3 regions of the Qipengyuania sp. MTN3-11 genome follow, and region 2 is predicted to be linked to each of the others. Evidence: predicted binding sites of a transcription regulator. Region 2 holds the regulator's gene; each other region holds the start of a gene.
What was found. The regulator LexA, encoded in region 2, represses DNA repair genes until DNA is damaged. The targets are predictions, from matches to a motif close to GTTCCNCNCTTGTTCT.
Positions count from the first base shown of each region.

Region 1 (6,740 bases), on a different contig from region 2:
CCGAATCGCGCGAATAGTCGGCGGTCTTGAGCTTGCCGTCGTCGAAGGCGAAGCTCTCGCTGGCGACGAACTGCAGGTAGAGCTCGCCATCGTCGCTGTCGGCCAGCAACCGCGCGGTCAGGCGCCGGGCTTCCTCGGGGTCGAGCTGGCCGGGTTTGTAAAGCAGGCTGGTGGCGTCGGTCGCATCTGTCATGCCGCCCGATGTAGGCGTTCGACAGGCTTCGCGCTAGCGGTGTCCGGGATCGGCGCCTTCGGAGATGTCCGGCAGCTGCGACTGGTCGGCACCGTCGGCAGGGCCGCCCTCAAGCACGAAGCGCCGATCGCAATAGCCGCAGTCGACATAGCCATGCTCGTCGATCTGCAGGTAGATCTTGGGATGGCCCAGCGCGATCGGCTTGTAGTTCTCGCCGCTGCGGATGTCGGTCGCGCCGTCGCACCACACGCGGGCGTCGAGGACCTTGGTGACTTCGGGCGGGGGCAGGCTCATGGCCCGGGCCGATACTGGGTTTTGCTGTCGCTCTCAATCCCCTAGAGCCGCCCCATGACGACACCGCCCGCCATCCGCATCGACAATCTCGTGAAGCGCTACGCCGCGACCGGGGGCGACGAGGGCAAGCTGGCCCTGAAAGGCGTCAGCTTCGACGTGCCCGAGGGCGGGGTCTTCGGCCTGCTCGGGCCCAATGGCGCGGGCAAGTCGACGCTGATCAACATCCTCGCCGGGCTGGTCGTCAAGAGCTCGGGCACCGCGGAGGTCTGGGGCTTCGACATCGATGCCCATCCGCGCAACGCCAAGCGGTCGATCGGGATCGTGCCGCAGGAAATCGTTTTCGATCCCTTCTTCACGCCCTTCGAGGTGCTCGAGAACCAGGGCGGGTTCTACGGACTGCCCAAGGCCGAACGGCGCAGCGAGGAACTGCTGCGGGCGGTGCATCTGTGGGACAAGCGCGATGCCTATGCCCGCACGCTGTCGGGCGGGATGAAGCGCCGGCTGCTCATCGCCAAGGCGATGGTCCATTCGCCGCCGATCCTGGTCCTCGACGAACCGACCGCCGGGGTCGATGTCGAATTGCGGCGGCAGCTGTGGGAGCTGGTGACCGATCTCAACCGCGAGGGGGTGACGGTGGTGCTGACCACCCATTACCTCGAGGAAGCCGAGCAATTGTGCGACCGGATCGCGATCATCGACCACGGCGAGCTGATCGCCGACAAGCCGACCCGCGAACTGGTCGGCATGGCGCGCGAGAAGATCGTCGCCATCACGGTGGACAAGGACATCGCCGGCCCGCCGATGGAGGAAGCCTTCGTCAAGGCCGAGGTGGTCGAGCCGCGCCGGATCGAGATCACCTACGACCGCGACCGGACCAGCGCCGGGCAGGTCCTGGCGCTGATCCAGCAGCACGGTTACGCGATCGAGGACGTGACGACGCGCGAGGCCGATCTGGAGGACGTCTTCGTCCAGCTAACCGGCGCCGGATGAGCCGCTTCAGGCCGGCGGCAGGCCCCTAGCCGTAGAAGCGCCGCCCCAGCCCGGCATCGTGGACCTTCTGCGCTTCCCACACGAACGGCGTCACCTCCTCGAGCGCGGTGGCGCAGTGCCGGCAGCGGCCCACCTTGCCGCCGTGGACGGCACGCGTGGTGGTGAGATCGACCCGGTGTCTGCCGAGCGCGCAAGCGAGATATGCCAGTTTCATTGGCTGCAACCCTCCCGATTCTGTTCCGCCCCCGGAAATTCCGGCTATCGGGGAAGCGACGGGCTTCCAAGCGGCGATAGGCGAAGCGTGTCATGGGCGCGACACAATTGCGCTTGTGGGCCGCGATGCCCTTCGCCATGAGAACCGGCATGGCGGATTCCAGCCACGACGTCCTCATCATCGGCTCCGGCGCGGCGGGCCTCACCGCGGCGCTGGCGCTGGCCGAGACACGCAAGGTTTGCGTGCTGGCCAAGGGATCTCTGACCGGGGGCAGCACCGCCTGGGCACAGGGCGGGATTGCCGCCGTGCTCGATGCCGGCGACACGTTCGAGAACCACGTCCGCGACACGATGGTGGCAGGCGCCGGGCTGAACGATCGCGAGGTGGTGGAGTTCGTCATCGAGCGCGCGCCCGAAAGCATCGAGCGACTGCGCAAGCTCGGCGTGCCGTTCAATGCCGAGGGCGCCGATCTCCACCTCACCCGCGAGGGCGGGCACAGCCACCGGCGGATCGTCCATGTCGACGATGCCACCGGCTGGGCGGTGCAGGATGCGCTGCTCAAGGCGGCGCGGGCCAATCCCAACATCACCCTGATCCCCGGACAGAGCTGCATCGATCTCGTCACCGGGCACAACCAGGTCGAGTTTTCCGGTTCGGGCAGGGTCTGGGGCGCCTATGCGCTCGACGAGGCAAGCGGGGCGGTGGTCAGGCACGTCGCCCGCGCCACCGTGCTGGCTGCGGGCGGAGCGGGGCGTGTCTACCAGTTTTCGACCGCGCCGCGCGGCGCGACCGGCGACGGGATCGCCATGGCCTACCGCGCCGGCGCGCGCGTTTCCAACATGGAGATGATGCAGTTCCACCCGACCTGCCTCTACAATCTCGAGGTCAAGAACTTCCTCATCACCGAGGCGGTCCGGGGCGAGGGCGGGCAGCTGATCAATCCGCGCACCGCCAAGCGCTTCATGACCTATTACGATGCCGAGCGGATGGAACTCGCCCCGCGCGACGTCGTCGCCCGCGCGATCGATTCCGAGATCAAGCGGTTCGGGCTCGACTATGTCCATCTCGACATCAGCCATCAGCCGGCCGACTTCATCCGCGGCCATTTCCCGACCATTCACGAGAAGCTGCTCGGCCTCGGGATCGACATGACCAGCCAGCCGATCCCGGTCGTCCCGGCGCAGCACTACACCTGCGGCGGGGTGGTGATCGGTCTCGATGCGCGCACCGACCTTCCGGGCCTGTGGGCGGCGGGGGAATGCACCGAGAGCGGCTTGCACGGTGCCAACCGTCTGGCCTCGAATTCGCTGCTCGAATGCTTCGTCTTCGGCGAAGCGGCGGCGAAGGACATCCTCGCCAACTGGGACCGGTTCGAGGCACCGCCCGAAATTCTCGAATGGGACGAAAGCCGGGTGACCGATTCCGACGAGGAGGTGGTGATCAAGCAGAACTGGACCGAGATCCGCCGGTTCATGTGGAACTATGTCGGCATCGTACGGACCACCAAGCGGCTGGAACGCGCCGCCAACCGCATCGAGATGCTGGGCAAGGAAATCCAGGACTATTACGGCAGCTTCCGCGTCACCACCGACCTCATCGAGCTGCGCAACCTCCACCAGGCCGCCGACCTGATCGTCAGGAGCGCGCTGCGGCGACACGAGAGCCGGGGGCTGCACTTCACCATGGACTATCCCGAAACCGATCCGGTCGCGCGCGACACGGTGCTGGTTCCGTAAGAAGGAGGCGGACGATATGCCCGAGACCCAGGCGAACGGGATTACTCTCCATTACGACGAACATGGCGATCCCGGCGATCCGCCCATGCTGCTGGTGATGGGGCTGGGCGCGCAGATGACGCTGTGGCCGATCGAGCTGGTGGAGGCGCTGGCGGGTCGCGGTTTCCGCGTGATCCGCTACGACAACCGCGACATCGGGCTCAGCCAGAAGATGGAGGGGGCGAAGGCACCGGGCGTGGTGCGGCACATGATCATGCGGCGGTTCGGCCTGCGGCCTTCCGTGCCCTATACGCTGTCGGACATGGCGGCCGACGGGATCGGCCTGCTCGATGCGCTCGGCATCGACTGCGCGCATGTCGTCGGGGCGAGCATGGGCGGGATGATCGCCCAGCTTATGGCGGTGAACCATCCCGAGCGGCTGCTGTCGCTCACCTCGATCATGTCCTCGACCGGCAATCCCCGGCTTCCGCAAGCCGAGAAACACGCGATGAAGGCGCTGACAACGCGCCCCGCCTCGACCGAGGAAGAGGTGCTGATCGCGCACGGCATCATGGTCGGCAACGCCATCGGAAGCCCCGGCTACCGGCCCGATCCCGAACGCCAGCGCGCGCGGGTGGCGGAGAATGTCCGCCGGTCGGTCTATCCGGAGGGGATGCGGCGTCAGATGGCGGCGATCATCGACGATGGCGACCGCCGGTCACGGCTGGCGAAGGTCGCCGTGCCCACACTGGTGCTCCACGGCGAGGACGATCCGCTGGTCAAGGTGGACGCCGGGCGCGACACCGCCGCCTCGATTCCCGGGGCGAAACTGCGCACGATTCCCGGCTGGGGCCACGACCTGCCGGCGGAACTCGTCGACGACCTCGCCGATGCGATCACAGGTCATGCGAGGTCTGTCGGGTAGATTTTCCGATTCGAAAATTTCGCGTCCGGATTCGATCGGTTCACAACCGCCGGGCGGTGCTTTTGCCCGCCAAAATTTTTTCACGGATTCATTTTCCGGCTTGCGCATCCGCCGAGCCCAGCTTGGTCCACGCGTCGCTGCGTGGCATCGGTGTAACACAGGGGCCTTCGGCATGGCCTCCGGGCCGTAAATCGCCATTCACCCTCTTGCGCGGAATCCGCGACTGATTCAGTATCTAGTGGTCTGGTTCTTGGGGGTACCCACTAGACCTAGCGTCGATCGGTTCGCGTCCCCATATGGAGATCGTCGGACGGGGCGTGCGGCTGTGGGGAAAAAGGGGAAAAGTTTACCCCCGGCCGGGCCAGCGAAATGCTAGAGCGGGGATCGCCCGTTCGAATCGAACACAAGCGGAACATTGGCGCGCGGCGCCGGTTCGGCACAACAGGCGGAACGGGGACGACATGGATTTCAGGACTGGGGACGATGCGGCGATGGATCTCGATGGCGAGACACAGGAACTCGAGTCCGAGGCGACGTCCGAGGCGCCCGCAGGAAAGCCGGGGAAGGCAATGAGCATGGAAGCACAGGACCGGGAGAGCGAGGCGCTCACCACCGCGACCGCATCAGCAATGGCCGAAGCGGCGAAGGCGGTAGCCGGCACGCTCGCGCCCGACAGCAAGCCAACTCCCGACAGCAAGAAGGTACTCGACCGCCGTTTCGACGTGACCACCGACGACGCGCGCGATGCCAACCTCACCGAATTCGGCAAGGAAACGCTGACCGATCGCTACCTGCTCCCGGGTGAGAGCTATCAGGATCTCTTCGCCCGTGTCGCCGATGCCTATGCCGACGATCAGGAGCACGCACAGCGGCTCTACGACTACATTTCCAAGCTGTGGTTCATGCCGGCGACCCCGGTGTTGTCGAACGGCGGTACCACCCGCGGCCTGCCGATCAGCTGCTATCTCAACAGTGTCGAGGACAGCCTCGACGGCATCGTTGGCACCTGGAACGAGAACGTCTGGCTCGCCAGCAAGGGCGGCGGCATCGGCACCTATTGGGGCAATGTCCGCGGCATCGGCGAACCGGTGGGCCTCAACGGCAAGACCAGCGGCATCATCCCCTTCGTCCGCGTCATGGATTCGCTGACGCTGGCGATCAGCCAGGGTTCGCTGCGGCGCGGTTCGGCCGCCTGCTATCTCGACGTCAGCCACCCGGAGATCGAGGAGTTTCTCGAGATCCGGAAGCCCAGCGGCGACTTCAATCGCAAGGCCTTGAACCTGCACCACGGCGTGCTGCTCACCGATGCCTTCATGGAAGCGGTGCGCGAAGGCGCGGAATTCGACCTCGTCAGCCCCAAGGACGGGTCGGTCCGCAAGACGGTCGATGCGCGCAGCCTGTTCCAGAAGCTGGTCGAGACGCGGCTGGCCACCGGCGAGCCCTACATCGTCTTCTCCGACACCGTGAACCGGATGATGCCCAAGCATCACCGCGAGCTGGGCCTCAAGGTCTCGACCTCGAACCTGTGCAGCGAGATCACCCTGCCGACCGGCATCGACCACCTCGGCAACGACCGTACCGCGGTTTGCTGCCTGTCCTCGCTCAACCTGGAAAAATGGGAAGAGTGGGAAGGGGACAAGCGCTTCGTCGAGGACGTCATGCGCTTCCTCGACAACGTGCTGCAGGATTATATCGACCGCGCGCCGGACGAGATGGCCCGCGCCAAATACTCCGCCGCGCGCGAACGCAGCGTCGGCATGGGCGTGATGGGCTTCCACTCCTTCCTCCAGAAGAAGAACATCGGCTTCGAAAGCCCGATGGCGAAGGTGTGGAACCTGAAAATGTTCAAACACATCGCCGCGAAGGCGGAAGAGGCCAGCATGGTCCTCGCCAACGAGCGCGGGCCGTGTCCGGATGCCGAGGAAACCGGCGCGATGGAGCGGTTCAGCTGCAAGATGGCGATCGCGCCGACCGCGTCGATCTCGATCATCTGCGGCGGCACCAGCGCCTGCATCGAGCCGATCCCGGCCAATATCTACACCCACAAGACGCTCTCGGGCAGCTTCGTGGTCAAGAACCCGTATCTCGAGAAACTGCTCGACAAGAAGAGCAAGAACTCGGTCGCGGTGTGGAATTCGATCCTCGAGCGCGGCGGCAGCGTCCAGCATCTCGATTTCCTCACGCCGGAAGAGAAGGCGACCTTCAAGACCAGCTTCGAGATCGACCAGCGCTGGCTGCTCGAATTCGCCGCCGACCGCACGCCCTTCATCGACCAGGCGCAGTCGCTCAACCTGTTCATCCCGGCCGATGTCGACAAGTGGGACCTGATGATGCTTCACTTCCAGGCGTGGGAGCGGGGCATCAAGTCGCTCTATTACCTGCGCTCCAAGAGCGTGCAGCGCGCCGGTT
Region 1 covers NZ_BTGM01000002.1:573,396-580,135, reverse strand. The annotation lists gene tldD (metalloprotease TldD) at 1-193, opposite strand, end outside; gene ACGHN1_RS10075 (zinc-finger domain-containing protein) at 227-487, opposite strand; gene ACGHN1_RS10070 (ABC transporter ATP-binding protein) at 542-1,477, shown strand; gene ACGHN1_RS10065 (hypothetical protein) at 1,503-1,691, opposite strand; gene nadB (L-aspartate oxidase) at 1,841-3,427, shown strand; gene ACGHN1_RS10055 (alpha/beta fold hydrolase) at 3,444-4,331, shown strand; gene ACGHN1_RS10050 (ribonucleoside-diphosphate reductase subunit alpha) at 4,793-6,740, shown strand, end outside.
Region 1: the regulator LexA is predicted to act here: its motif matches at 4,730-4,745, upstream of ACGHN1_RS10050 (ribonucleoside-diphosphate reductase subunit alpha).

Region 2 (6,740 bases):
GCGCTCGCCTATGCCGAAAAATATCCCGAGCGAACCACAGAACTGATCCTGCGCGGCGTGTTCCTGGCAAGACAGAAGGAAAAAGACTGGCTCTATTCCTACGGTGCCAGCGAGATCATGGCCGAACAGTGGGACGAATTCGCCGGGCTGATCCCGGAAGCCGAACGCGGCAATCTCGTCGCCGCCTATCACGCGCGGCTGACCAGCGAGGACGAGGAGACCCGCCTTTCCGCGGCCAGGCAATGGTCGCTGTGGGAAGGCAACGTCGCCACCCTCCTGCCTAACGAGGAGCTGCTCGGCAGCTTCGCCGATCCGGCCAAGGCCGTGCCGTTCGCCCGCATCTGCGCGCGGTTCTTCCTCGAGGATTTCTTCCTGGAAGAAGCGCAGCTGCTGACGAATGCCGACAAGCTCAAGGGCATTCCCGGCATCATCGTCCAGGGACGCCACGACATCTGCACCCCGCCCACCTCCGCCTGGGCGCTGAAGAAGGCCTGGCCCGAGGTCGATCTCAGGATCGTCCACGACGCCGGCCACTCGGCGGGCGAACCGGGGATCATCGACGGGCTGGTGCGCGCGACCGACGAATTCGCCGACCGGACCGGCTGACCCGCACGCCATGGCCGACATCCTCGTCGTCGACAATTACGACAGCTTCACCTTCAACCTCGTCCATTACCTGATGGAGCTGGGGGCCGAGGTGCGGGTCGAACGCAACGACGCGCTGAGCGCCGTGGAGGCGGTGGGCAGCGGCGCGCGCGGCGTGCTGATCTCGCCCGGGCCCTGCACGCCGGACGAGGCGGGCATCAGCCTCGATCTGGTCGCCGCTTGTTCCGATAAGGCCCTCCCCCTGCTCGGCGTCTGTCTCGGCCACCAGGCAGTCGGGCAGCATTTCGGCGGACGGGTGGTGCGCGGCGGGTTGATGCACGGCAAGACCAGCGCGGTCGAGCACGACGGCAGCGGCGTCTTCGCCGGCCTGCCCTCGCCCTTCACCGCCACCAGATACCATTCGCTGGTGGTCGAGGGTGTGCCGGATGTGCTCGCGGTGAATGCCACCAGCGCGACCCCCGGTCTCGATGGCACATGCGTCATGGGGTTCCGCCACCGCGATCTGCCGATCCACGGCGTGCAGTTCCACCCGGAGAGCATCGCCACCGAGCACGGCCATGCCCTCCTCGCCAACTTCCTGGCGATCTGCGGCGTGGATGCGAGGGCGGCGGCATGAAGGACCTTCCCGACGCCACCCGCCACCTCGGCGAGGCCGAGGCCGAGGAAGTCTTCGGCTGGATCCTCGACGGGGAACCGAGCGAGGAGGCGATCGGCGCGTTTCTCGTGAGCATGTCGCAGCGCAGCGAAACCGCCGAGGAAATCGCCGGTGCCGCACGCGCCCTGCGCGCCCGGATGATTCCGATCGCGGCGCCGCCGGGCGCGGTCGATTGCTGCGGCACGGGCGGCGACGGGCACCATACGCTCAACGTCTCGACCGCGGTCAGCCTGGTCGTCGCGGCCTGCGGCGTGCCGGTGGCCAAGCACGGCAATCGCGCGGCGAGCAGCAAGTCGGGCGCGGCGGACACGCTGGAAGCGCTCGGGCTCGACATGGAAGCGGCGGGACGAACCGCCGAGAAGACGCTCGGCGAAATTGGCATCTGCTTCCTCTTCGCCAAGAACCACCACCCGGCGATGGCGCGCATCCAGCCCATCCGCCAGAGGCTCGGCATCCGCACGATCTTCAACCTGATGGGTCCGCTGTCCAATCCCGCCATGGTCGAACGCCAGCTCATCGGCATCGCCCGGCCGGCCTATGTCCCCATCTATGCGGCGGCGAAGGCCCGGCTGGGGACCGAACGCACTTTCATCGTTTCGGGCGACGAGGGGCTCGACGAGCTCAGCCTGGCGAGCGGCAACGAGCTCGCCGACGTAAGCGGCGACGATTTCGAGATGCGCCGCGTGGTCGCGGTTCAGGCCAATCTTCCCCATGCCCCGGTGGAGGCGATCCGCGGCGGCGACGCGCAGCACAATGCCCGGGCGCTCGAGGCCCTGTTGAACGGCGCTCCCGGCTCCTATCGCGACGCCGTGCTGTTCAACGCCGCCGCCACGCTGATCGTCGCCGGCAAAACGGAAGACTGGGTCGAGGGCACCGAGCTGGCGCGCGAGGCGATCGGTTCGGGCCGTGCGCGCGCCCTGCTCGCCGACTGGATCGAGATGACGCGGTGAGCAAGCTCACGGAGATTTGCGCCAACAAGCGGGTCGAGGTCGAAGAGCGCAAGCAGGCGCGAACGCTCGCCGATCTCGAGCAGGCGGCGCAGATGCAGACCGCGCCGCGCGGTTTTGGCGCCGCACTCGACGCGAAACAGCGCTCGGGCTTCGGACTGATCGCGGAAATCAAGCGAGCTTCGCCCTCGAAGGGATTGATTCGCGAGGATTTCGATCCCGCAGCGCATGCGCGGGACTATGCCGCCGGCGGTGCCGCCTGCCTGTCGGTCCTCACCGACGCGCCCTATTTCCAGGGGCACGACGACTACCTTCTCGCCGCGCGCGCCGCCTGCGATCTGCCGGTTCTGCGCAAGGACTTCATGGTCGATCCCTGGCAGGTCGCGGAATCCCGGGCGCTCGGCGCCGACGCCGTGCTGGTGATCGTTGCCGCGCTCGAAGACGCAGCGATGGCGGAGATCGAGGCTGCCGCCCTCGACCACGGCATGGACGTGCTCGTCGAAGTGCACGACGAAACCGAACTTGAACGCGCCCTTGGTCGCCTGCGATCACGACTGATCGGCGTGAACAATCGCGACCTCAGGACCTTCCGCACCGATCTCGCCACCACCGAACGGCTCGCAGCGCTGATGCCGGACGATGCGCTGGTGGTCGGCGAAAGCGGCATCGCCAGCCACGCCGATTGCCTGCGTCTCGCAGATGCCGGTGTGCGCAGCTTCCTCGTTGGCGAAAGCCTGATGCGGCAGGACGATGTCGAGGCGGCCACCCGTCGCCTGCTGCACGGCTGAGGCTGTCCTACAGCGCGCGCTTCTGGCACAGGCCGGGCATGACGATGCTCGCCACCCAACCCCGCTTCATCCGGCAAACCCGCCGTAGTGCCCCGAATTTTCTATTCCTGGACCGTGTAACACCCGGTCCATGTCCAACACGGGTTTCGTTGCCGTGAGCGGCCTCACCCACCTCGACGAAGAGGGCGCGGCGCGGATGGTCGACGTCGGTGGCAAGCCGGCCACGGCCCGCCGGGCGGTCGCGACCGGGCGCATCCGGATGAGCGCCGCCGCGCTCTCTGCGCTGACCGAGGGACCGGGGGCCAAGGGCGACGCACTCGCCGCCGCCCGGATCGCCGGGATCATGGCGGCCAAGAAGACCGGCGAGCTGATCCCTATGTGCCACCCGCTCGGGCTCGATGCGGTGTCGATCGATCTCGCGCAGGAGGAGGGCGCCGTCCGCGCCACCGCCACCGCCTCGCTCACCGGCCGCACCGGAGTCGAGATGGAGGCCATGACGGCGGTCTCGGTCGCGCTGCTGACGCTCTACGACATGGGCAAGGCCGTGGACCGGGCGATGGTGGTCGAGGACATCCGCCTGCTGGAAAAGAGCGGCGGCAAATCGGGCGAATGGCGCGCGGACCCATGAAGGAACCCGCTGCGCTCGACTAACTCCACCCGTACGCGCATCGGCGGATCTCCTGACCGATCGGCCTGCCGAGGCGCGAGAGGTCAAATCCAGAACGCCTGTTCCGTGCTATTGGCTCGGAAATGGCGGGATCGCTTGACTTCCCGAATTGTGTTGCTTACTTGTTCCACATTCGTTCACAGCCTTGTCCACAATCACTGTCGGCAGCGGCGAACACGGCGACCCGAGGAGCGCGCACAATGCTGACCGCCAAGCAGCACGAATTGATCCGTTTCATCCAGACCCGGCTCGAGGCGACCGGCATCTCCCCATCCTTCGAGGAGATGAAGGAGGCGCTCGATCTCAAGAGCAAGTCCGGCGTGCACCGGCTGATCTCGGCGCTGGAAGAGCGCGGCTTCATTCGTCGGCTGCCCAACCGGGCGCGCGCACTGGAGATCGTCAAGCTGCCCGAAGATGCGGTGAGCGCGCCTCGTGCATCGGCGCCGACGCCCGCTAACGACGCAATGGCGGCGGCATTGACGGCCAAGGCGGTCGCGCCCGAACCGGCGAACGATGTGATCGACATCCCGCTTCACGGACGGATCGCCGCCGGTGCCCCGATCGAGGCGATCGAGGGACAGTCCAGCCTGCCGGTTCCCGCAGCGCTGCTCGGCCCCGGCGAGCATTTCGCGCTCGAGGTTTCGGGCGATTCGATGATCGAGGCCGGGATCTTCGATGGCGACTTCGCGCTCATCCGCCGGACCGACACCGCCCGTGACGGGGAAATCGTCGTCGCGCTGGTGGAAAACGAGGAAGCGACACTCAAGTATCTGCGCCGCAACGGCAGTTCGATCACGCTCGACCCGGCCAACTCCTCCTATGCGCCGCAGGTCTATCGTCAGGACCAGGTGCAGGTTCAGGGCAAGCTGGCGGGGCTCCTCCGGCGTTACCACTGAGGCGGCCGCCCAAGGCGGCTATCGCGACGCGTCGCGCCACCATCCATGCGCGCCCTGGGACTGGGCGACCGTCACGAGCCGTGGCCGTTCCAGATAGATCGCCAGCCCGCCCTCGCGCTGAAGGAAGCGCCGGTCGGCCTTCAGCCAGCGCGGGCGACAGCTTCGTGGAAGGAAGCGGTCGGCGACGACGATGTCCGCCCTGTCGCAGGCTGCGGCGAGCGCGCGTTCCTCGACCATTTCGTTGCTGCGCGCCATCAGCAGCGTCCACCCGCGTCCCGCCCGTTCCAGCGTCAGCACGCAGAATTCGGGCGAGCAACGCGCACCCGGCCACTGGTCGAGAGGGAGCGGTTCGGCCGCTACCCCGGCGAGTTCGCTCAGATTGTCCCGCGCATAATCGCTCCGGCTCTCGCGCAGGACCAGCAGGCGCTCGTCCTCGCCGACGATCCCGACATGCCGCCCGTCGCGTGTCACCAGTACGTCGGGGGTCGGGGTCGCCGCCAGCAGCGCGGCTCCGATGCCGGCCGGAGCAAGCCCCCAGAACCGCTGCCGCCCTCGCCACAGCGCCAGCCACAGCGAGCCCGCCACGAACAGCAACAGCGTGCCGAGACCCATCTGCGGCACCAGCTTCACCGCGCCCGGCTGCGCTGCGGTGAAATGGGCGAGCCCCAGCAGCAGGTCGAGCGACAGCCCCACCAGCCACCACACCGGCGCGCCGATGCCCATGGTGTCGAGCAGCAGTGCGAAGGCGATGAGCGGCATCGAGACGAAGGTCACCAGCGGGATCGCGAGCACGTTGGCGAACGCGCCGTAGAGCCCCGCGCGGTGGAAATGGAACAGCACGATCGGCGTCAGCGCGATCTCGATCAGCAGCCCGGTGAGGAACAGCATCAGCATGCGCCGGCCGAACCAGCGAAGCCAGCTCTCCTCCCGGGGCGCGAGGAAAGCGCGCACCGGCGCAGCGTTGTGCAGTGCCACGATCGCAATGACGGCGGCGAAGCTCATCTGGAAGCTGGGGCCGACGAGCGATTCCGGCCACAGCATGAGCACCACGATTGCCGCCACCGCAACCATCCGCATCGACAGCGGCTCGCGCCCCAGCGCCAAGGCGATGAGAGCCAGGACCGCGCCTACGCAGCTGCGCACTGTCGGCACCTCGGCCCCGGTCAGCAAGGTGTAACCGATCCCGGCCATCGCCCCCACCCCGGCGGCGACCAGCGGCAATCGGATCCGGAGGGTCAGCCAGGGCCACAGAGCGAGCAGCTTGAGCGCGAGGAAGTAGCCCCCCGCGATGACCGCGCTGACGTGCAGGCCACTGATCGACAGCAGATGCGTCAGCCCGGCATCGCGCATCGCTTCCTCGTCGCGCTCGGCGATGGCGCCGCGATCGCCGCTGGCGAAGGCCGCGGCGATGGTGCCGGCGGAGCCATCGAGTCGATCGCGGACATGCTGCGAGAGAGCCCTTTGCGTTCGTCCCAACCAGTCGCTCCCCTCGGCCGTGTGGATCACCTCTATCGGCCCGATCAGCGTGCCGGTCGCGGCCAGCCCCTCGAACCAGGCGCGCCGCGCGAAATCGTAGGCGCCGGGCAGGATCGGCGGGGCCGGCGGCATCAGGCGTGCGCGCATCCGCACCACCGCACCCTCGTCCAGTCCGGGGGAATCGTCGGTTTGGGGCACGTTGACCCTTACCTTCAGCGCCCGCCCGGTCTCGGGATCATGAAAGGCCATGGTCAGCCGCACCCGCTCTTCGGCGGGGCGTTCCTCGCGTTCGAGGATACGGGCTTCGAACCTTTCCACGCGCGGATAGTCGATAGCTTCGGCACCGATCATGGCGGAGCGTGCCCAGATGGTCGTCGCTCCCGCTCCGAAGGCCAGCGATGCGGCGACGACCGCCAGAAGGAGATGAGAGCGCTCGTCCGATCCGCGCCAGAGGCTGACAGCCCCCAAGGCGCACAGCAGCGCAGCCGCTATCGCCGCGACCCAGCTCCATTCGGTTGCGAGTCCGAACCAGGCTGCGATGCCCGCCGCGAAGGCCACCGCCAGCCAGGGCCCGCGATCCGTCCCGGAACCGGCCAGCCCCGTCTCGATACGGTCCGCGATGCTGGACAAGGCGGAGCGCATGCGCCAAGGGCGCTGCACTGCAACATCGGGGGCGTCGTGGCCCTCGTCGAAGGGCACATGCGG
Region 2 covers NZ_BTGM01000004.1:247,009-253,748, forward strand. The annotation lists gene pip (prolyl aminopeptidase) at 1-606, shown strand, start outside; gene ACGHN1_RS14010 (anthranilate synthase component II) at 617-1,222, shown strand; gene trpD (anthranilate phosphoribosyltransferase) at 1,219-2,211, shown strand; gene trpC (indole-3-glycerol phosphate synthase TrpC) at 2,208-2,996, shown strand; gene moaC (cyclic pyranopterin monophosphate synthase MoaC) at 3,151-3,624, shown strand; gene lexA (transcriptional repressor LexA) at 3,864-4,559, shown strand; gene ACGHN1_RS14035 (ComEC/Rec2 family competence protein) at 4,578-6,740, opposite strand, start outside.

Region 3 (6,740 bases), on a different contig from region 2:
GCTCGACGGCGGCGTCTTCGCCAGCGAGGATTTTCGCGCCGCGGAACTCGGCCAGCAGGGGCTCGCGAGCGGAGCGGTGGAAGAACTGACGATCGGCACGCTCGAAGGCGGGGTTCGCCGCTACCACGAGATCGTCGAGGAGGCGTTGCGCGCCGCGAACTGAGCGCCTAGTCGCCGCGCCCATGGCCGAGAAACCATCCGACAGACTGCCCGAAGCCGGCGACCGGATCGCCAAACTGCTTGCGCGCGCCGGCATCGCCAGCCGCCGCGTGGTGGAGCGGATGATCGCCGATGGGCGCGTGGCGGTGGAGGGCAAGGTGCTGGATACGCCCGCGGTGAAGCTTACCGACCTCAGAGGGGTGACGGTGGACGGCAAGCCCGTGGCCAAGCCGGAACCCGCACGGTTGTTCCGCTTCCACAAGCCTGCCGGCCTGCTGACGGCCGAGCGCGATCCCAAGGGGCGGCCGACGATCTACACGGCGCTGCGCAACGCTCTGCCCAACGGGACCCCACGCCTGATGCCCGTGGGCAGGCTCGACTGGAGCACCGAGGGTCTGCTCCTCCTCACCAACGACGGCGAGCTGAAGCGCGCAATGGAACTGCCTTCCAGCGGAGTGCCGCGCAGCTACCGCGCCCGCGCCTTCGGCGAGATCACCCAGGCCCGGCTGGACGAGCTCATCGAAGGCGTGACCATCGATGGAGTGAACTACGGTAAGATCGAAGCCGATCTCGAACGCGGTGGCAAGGGTCGCAACAACTGGATCGAGATGACGCTGACCGAAGGCAAGAACCGCGAGGTGCGCCGGGTGCTCGAACATCTCGGGCTCGAGGTGAACCGACTGATCCGCACGTCCTACGGCCCCTTCCCGCTCGCCGACCTGCCGCGCGGCCAGGCGCAGGAAGTGCGCAGCGGCGAGGTCGAGCGCTTTCGCAAAACACTCGATCGCCGATGAGGATCGTGGCCGGGGACTGGCGGGGCCGGACGCTGGTCGCGCCCAAGGGCGAGCTCACCCGCCCGACCGCCGACCGCACCCGCGAAACCCTGTTCAACATGCTGGCGAGCCGGCTCGGCTCGTTCGAGGGTCTCGCCGTCGCCGACCTCTTCGCCGGTTCGGGAGCGCTTGGTTTCGAGGCACTGTCCCGCGGGGCGGCCCATTGCCTCTTCGTCGAACAGGAATCGCGCGCGGTCGAAGCGATCCGGACCAACGCGAAGAAGCTGGGTGCGGAGCGGAAGATCACTATCCGCTCCGGCTCGGTCATGGCGCTCGGACCGGCCAGCGCGGCCCTCGACATCCTGTTGCTCGATCCGCCATACGGCACCGGCGCGGGACAGGTGGCTCTCGACCGGATGCTGCGACTGGGCTGGATCGGTCAGGCGAGCTGGATCGCCTTGGAAACGGGCGCGCGCGAGGACGTCGAAGTCAAGGGTCTGGCAGTGGATGCCGTCCGTCAGGTCGGGAAGGCGAAATTGACCTTGCTCCGATACGCCCCGGATTAATGCACAACGGGAAAAGGGCGGAGCCGCCGCGGCGGCTCCGCCCCTCCACGCTACGCGCTACACCTTTGATCCAAGGGAGCGCGAGCTGGAACTTGGCTCAGTTGCTGGCACTTTCGCCCGGCCAGTAATTCAGCGGACGTGTGCCGGTCTTCCGTGCTTCCCAGGAATTGATGCAATTGTCCTGTTCGTTGGGTTCGCAGATCGGAACTTCGCCGGTCGGCGGGCCCTGATCGCCTGGTGTCGGTTGCACTCGCGCGTTGGAGACGAACCGAATATTTCCAGCAGACGCCATCGGTGCCGCGGTGGATGTGGTCGTCGCGGCGGTAGCCGCAGCCGAGCCGCTCATCTGGTTCATGATCGAGGTCCAGGCCGCGGCGCGCTGTTCCGGAGTCATCCCTACGATCCGCACGCGCTGCTCGTCGTTGAGAGCCCACCAGCCGCGCTGCTGGTTGGCGTTCAGCGTCCAATAGTAGGTCTTGGCTTCCATCGGCCAGGCGTCGTAGGTCGTCTGTCGATCAGCGGGCCAGCCGTCGTACATGGTCTGTTGGGCGGTCGTCATGCCCATCTCGCCGGTCTGGGAAACGGCGGGCGCGGCCGACATAGCGAGGCCGACGGCGGCGCTGGCAGCAAGCAGAGTCTTCATCATGTTACGCTCCTTCTCGGGGTGTATGCTGCAAAGGCAACGGGTTTGGTCCCCTGCCGGTTCCGAAATCCGCCTCCGCCCGGCCTCGGCTGGCCGTACACGCTTGCACGGAAGAGCCTCGTTCTCTACCTGTTCGCCCAAACGATGTCAGACCTCCCCACCACCACTTCCGAATTGCCGCCCTACGCCGCACGCTTGAACCCACCGCAGCGCGACGCGGTTGCGACCACCGAGGGGCCCGTGCTGATGCTCGCGGGCGCAGGGACCGGAAAAACGGCGGCGCTGACGGCCCGCCTCGCGCATCTCATCGCCATGCGACTGGCGTGGCCGAGCGAAATCCTCTGCGTCACTTTTACCAACAAGGCCGCCCGCGAAATGCGCGAACGTGTCGGTGGGCACATTGGTCAGGCGGTTGAGGGCATGCCCTGGCTCGGCACCTTCCATTCGATCGGTGCCAAGATGCTGCGCCGACATGCCGAACTGGTCGGGTTGCAATCGAATTACACCATCCTCGACACCGACGATCAGCTGCGTCTTCTGAAGCGGCTAATTCAGGAAAACGATCTCGACGAGAAGCGCTGGCCCGCCCGCCAGCTTGCCGGGCTGATCGACCGGTGGAAGAACCGCGGGCTCAATCCGGGTGATCTCGATGCGGCCGAAAACGAGAGCTACGCCAACGGGCGCGGGCAGGAATTCTACCGACTTTATCAGGAGCGGCTGAAGAGCCTCAACGCCTGCGATTTCGGCGACCTCCTGCTGCATGTGCTGAACATCTTCCGCCAGCATCATGATGTCCTCGAGCAGTATCAGCAGCGGTTCAAATACATCCTCGTCGACGAATATCAGGACACCAACCAAGTCCAGTACCTATGGCTCCGATTGCTGGCCCAGGCCCGCAAGAACATCTGTGTGGTGGGCGACGACGACCAGTCGATCTATTCCTGGCGCGGCGCGGAAGTCGCCAACATCCTGCGGTTCGAGAAGGATTTTCCGGGCGCGAAGGTGGTCAAGCTCGAACAGAATTACCGCTCGACCCCGCAGATCCTCGCCGCAGCATCCGGGCTGATCGACGCCAACAGCCAGCGGCTCGGCAAGACGCTATGGACCGAACTTCCCGCCGGCGACAAGGTGCGCGTGATCGGCGTCTGGGACGGGCCGGAAGAAGCCCGCCGCGTGGGCGAGGAGATCGAACGGCTCGAACGCGAGGGCTGTCCCCTCGACCAGATCGCCATTCTCGTGCGCGCCCAATACCAGACCCGCGAGTTCGAGGACCGGTTCATCCAAATCGGCCTCAACTATCGGATCGTCGGCGGTTTCCGCTTCTACGAACGCGCCGAAATCCGCGACGCCCTCGCTTATTTGCGGGTGATCGAACAGCCGGCCGACGATCTCGCTTTCGAGCGTATCTACAACCAGCCCAAGCGCGGGCTCGGTGCCAAGACGCTGGAAGCGATGGCCCGGCATGCGCGGCGCACGGGCGCGCCCCTCGCTGCGGCCAGCCTCGACCTCGCAGACAGCGACGAATTGCCGCCCCGCGCTCGCAACACACTGACCGGTCTGCTTCGTCAGTTCGTCGTCTGGCGCGAGGCGGCGGAGAAGGAGACCCCCGCCAACTTGCTGCGGCAGGTGCTGGTGGAGAGCGGCTACGAGGAAATGCTGCAGAAGGACCGCAGTGCGGAGAGCGCGGGGCGGTTGGAGAACCTGTCCGAACTCGCCCGAGCGATGGAGGAATACGACACGCTCGGCGATTTCCTCGAGCACGTCGGACTGGTGATGGACAACGACGCGCGCGACGATGGCGAGAAGGTCACGATCATGACCATGCACGCCGCCAAGGGGCTCGAATTCAACCACGTTTTCCTGCCCGGTTGGGAGGAAGGCGTGTTCCCGAGCCAGCGCGCGCTAGACGAAGGCGGGCTCGCCAGTCTCGAGGAAGAGCGACGTCTTGCCTACGTCGCGATCACCCGGGCGCGGCGTCGCTGCACCATCCTCCATGCCGCGAACCGCCGCATCTTCGGGCAATGGACCAGCTCAATTCCCAGCCGCTTCGTCGAGGAACTTCCCGCCGAACAGGTCGAGAGCGAGACGACAATGACCGGGGGAGCGTCCCTTTGGCGGGCGAACTGGAGCGAGAGCGAAGATCCCTTCGCGCACGTCTCGCAAAACCGCCCTGACAAGAGCAGCGCGCGCGGACCGGGCTGGCAGCGTGCACTCGCCACCGGTTACGATACCAAGCAGGCGCATGTGCGGGAGAACAGCCGCAGCGCCGCCAGCTTCGCGGCCCGGCCGCGCAGTGATATCGCGGCCGGTGCGCGGGTGTTCCACGACAAGTTCGGCTACGGCACCGTCACCGGGCAGGAAGGCAACAAGCTGGAAATCGATTTCGAGAAAGCCGGGACCAAGCGGGTGATCGACAGCTTCGTTACGGTGGCAAGCTAGGAGGCGAGTTCGCCGCTCGGCGCGCTCCGTGCCTGTCGGCGGTACCGGGCTTCCCACGGACGCATCAGTTCGCCCCATACGCTTCGCGTGCCTTCCGCGATGCCGGTTTCGCAATTGAGATAGGGTTTCGCATCGACATAGGTGCCGAAGACCCGATCCCACAGCGTGAGGGTGTTGCCGTAGTTGGCACCCATCAGCGCTTCGTCGCGGATGTGATGCAGGCGGTGGGCGGCGGGCGAGATCAGCACGGCGCCAAGGGGACCGAGGGTCCACGGCACATCCGCGTGTATGAAGAATCCCCACCAGCTGCGGATGACGTTCGCCAGCACGATCGCCTCGATCGGGAAGCCGAGCGCCAGGACGACGAGATTGTCCGCCAGCATCGACAGCAGTCGCGCGAGCGGATGCTTCCGATTGACGGAGAACCACGTCATCGCTTCGTCGGCATGATGGGTCGCGTGTATCCGCCACAAAGCCGGATCGTGTTCCAGCCGATGACGCCAATAGGCGGCGAGATCGATGAGCACGATTGCCGCGAAGATAGACAGCGGCAGCCCCACGGTCTCCCAAAATGCCGAGAAGGCTGGATGGCTCGGGATCGCCTGCTCGATCGCCGCCACGGGGATGAGGAAAAGGGGAAGGAGGATCACATAATTGACGAGGTAGAGCGCCATGTTCGTCCCGCTCTCGGCGCGCGCCCTCGCCCATGCCTCACGGATTCGCCCGCGTTTGACCGCCAGCGCCAGCAGGGTGAAGACGACCGCAACGGGCATGATTGCCAGGGTGGCAGTGCTGGCAGTTTCGACGAAGGCGTCCATGACGCGCAACTTAGCGCGATCGATACAAACAACCGGTTAAGGAATCACCCGAGCGCCGAGACATCCAGGAAGGTAGGGCAAGGACCGTTCCACTCGCCCGCGGGAACGGCATCGTCTCCGGTCTCCTGCTTCGGAGAACTCTTGGAGCGCGGACCGGCTCCTTCGGAACGGGATTTGCGGCTTCGAGAAGAGCGTTCCTCCCTCGGTTCCGGGTCGCGATCCTGGTCGGCTACCTTGCCTGCCGGCTTTGAAGTCTTTTCCCGGGCCGGCTTCTTGTCCGTGCTCGCCTCGACCAAATCGACGCGGACATCGCTCTTGCCGAAAATCGGTATCTTCGCCTTGGTCAGTTTCTCAACGTTGTCGATCGCCTCCTCGTCGCCTTCGGCCACGAAGGTGAAGGCACGGCCCTTCGCTCCGGCGCGGCCCGTCCGGCCGATCCGGTGGACGTAATCGTCGGGGTGCCAGGGCGTATCGTAATTGAAGACATGGCTGACGCCCTTGATGTCGAGACCCCGCGCGGCAACATCGCTGGCGACGAGAATATTGATTTCGCCGCTCTTGAAACGGTTGAGTTCCTTGATCCGCGTCGACTGGTCGATGTCTCCATGGATCTCGCCGCTGGCAAAGCCGCTGCGCTGCAGATGCTTGTTGAGCTCGCGCACCGTAGTCTTGCGATTGGAGAACACGATCGCGGTTTCGACATGGTCGTTGCGCAGCAGCCATTCGAGCGATTCGCGCTTCTGGCGACTCTTCACGGGCACCTTGAAGGCGGTGATGTTCTCGTTCGTCGAGGCCGCGCGGCTGACCTCTATCCGCTTGGGACTGGTCAGGAACTTGGCGGCGAGCTTCTCGATCGGCGGCGGCATCGTGGCGCTGAACAGCAGCGTCTGGCGCTGTTCGGGAAGCTTGGAGCAGATGAACTCGATATCGGGAATGAACCCCATGTCGAGCATGCGATCCGCCTCGTCGATCACCAGCAGTTCGCAGCCGTTGAGCAGGATCTTACCACGCTCGAACAGGTCCATAAGGCGGCCGGGGGTCGCGATCAGGACGTCGACACCCTCGTTCAGCGCCTTGACCTGATCGCCCATCTGCACGCCGCCGATAAGCAACGCCATCTTGAGATCGTGATTGACGCCGTATTTCTCGAAATTCTCGGCCACCTGTGCCGCCAACTCTCGGGTCGGCTCGAGTATCAGGCTGCGCGGCATCAGCGCCCGCCGACGGCCGCTGGCGAGAACGTCGATCATCGGTAGGACGAAACTTGCGGTCTTGCCGGTTCCGGTCTGGGCGATGCCGACGATGTCCTTCATCATCAGCACCGGCGGAATGGCCTGCGCCT
Region 3 covers NZ_BTGM01000001.1:1,416,150-1,422,889, reverse strand. The annotation lists gene ACGHN1_RS06860 (aromatic ring-hydroxylating dioxygenase subunit alpha) at 1-163, shown strand, start outside; gene ACGHN1_RS06855 (pseudouridine synthase) at 183-953, shown strand; gene rsmD (16S rRNA (guanine(966)-N(2))-methyltransferase RsmD) at 950-1,498, shown strand; gene ACGHN1_RS06845 (hypothetical protein) at 1,596-2,144, opposite strand; gene ACGHN1_RS06840 (ATP-dependent helicase) at 2,286-4,580, shown strand; gene ACGHN1_RS06835 (sterol desaturase family protein) at 4,577-5,398, opposite strand; gene ACGHN1_RS06830 (DEAD/DEAH box helicase) at 5,443-6,740, opposite strand, start outside.
Region 3: the regulator LexA is predicted to act here: its motif matches at 2,262-2,277, upstream of ACGHN1_RS06840 (ATP-dependent helicase).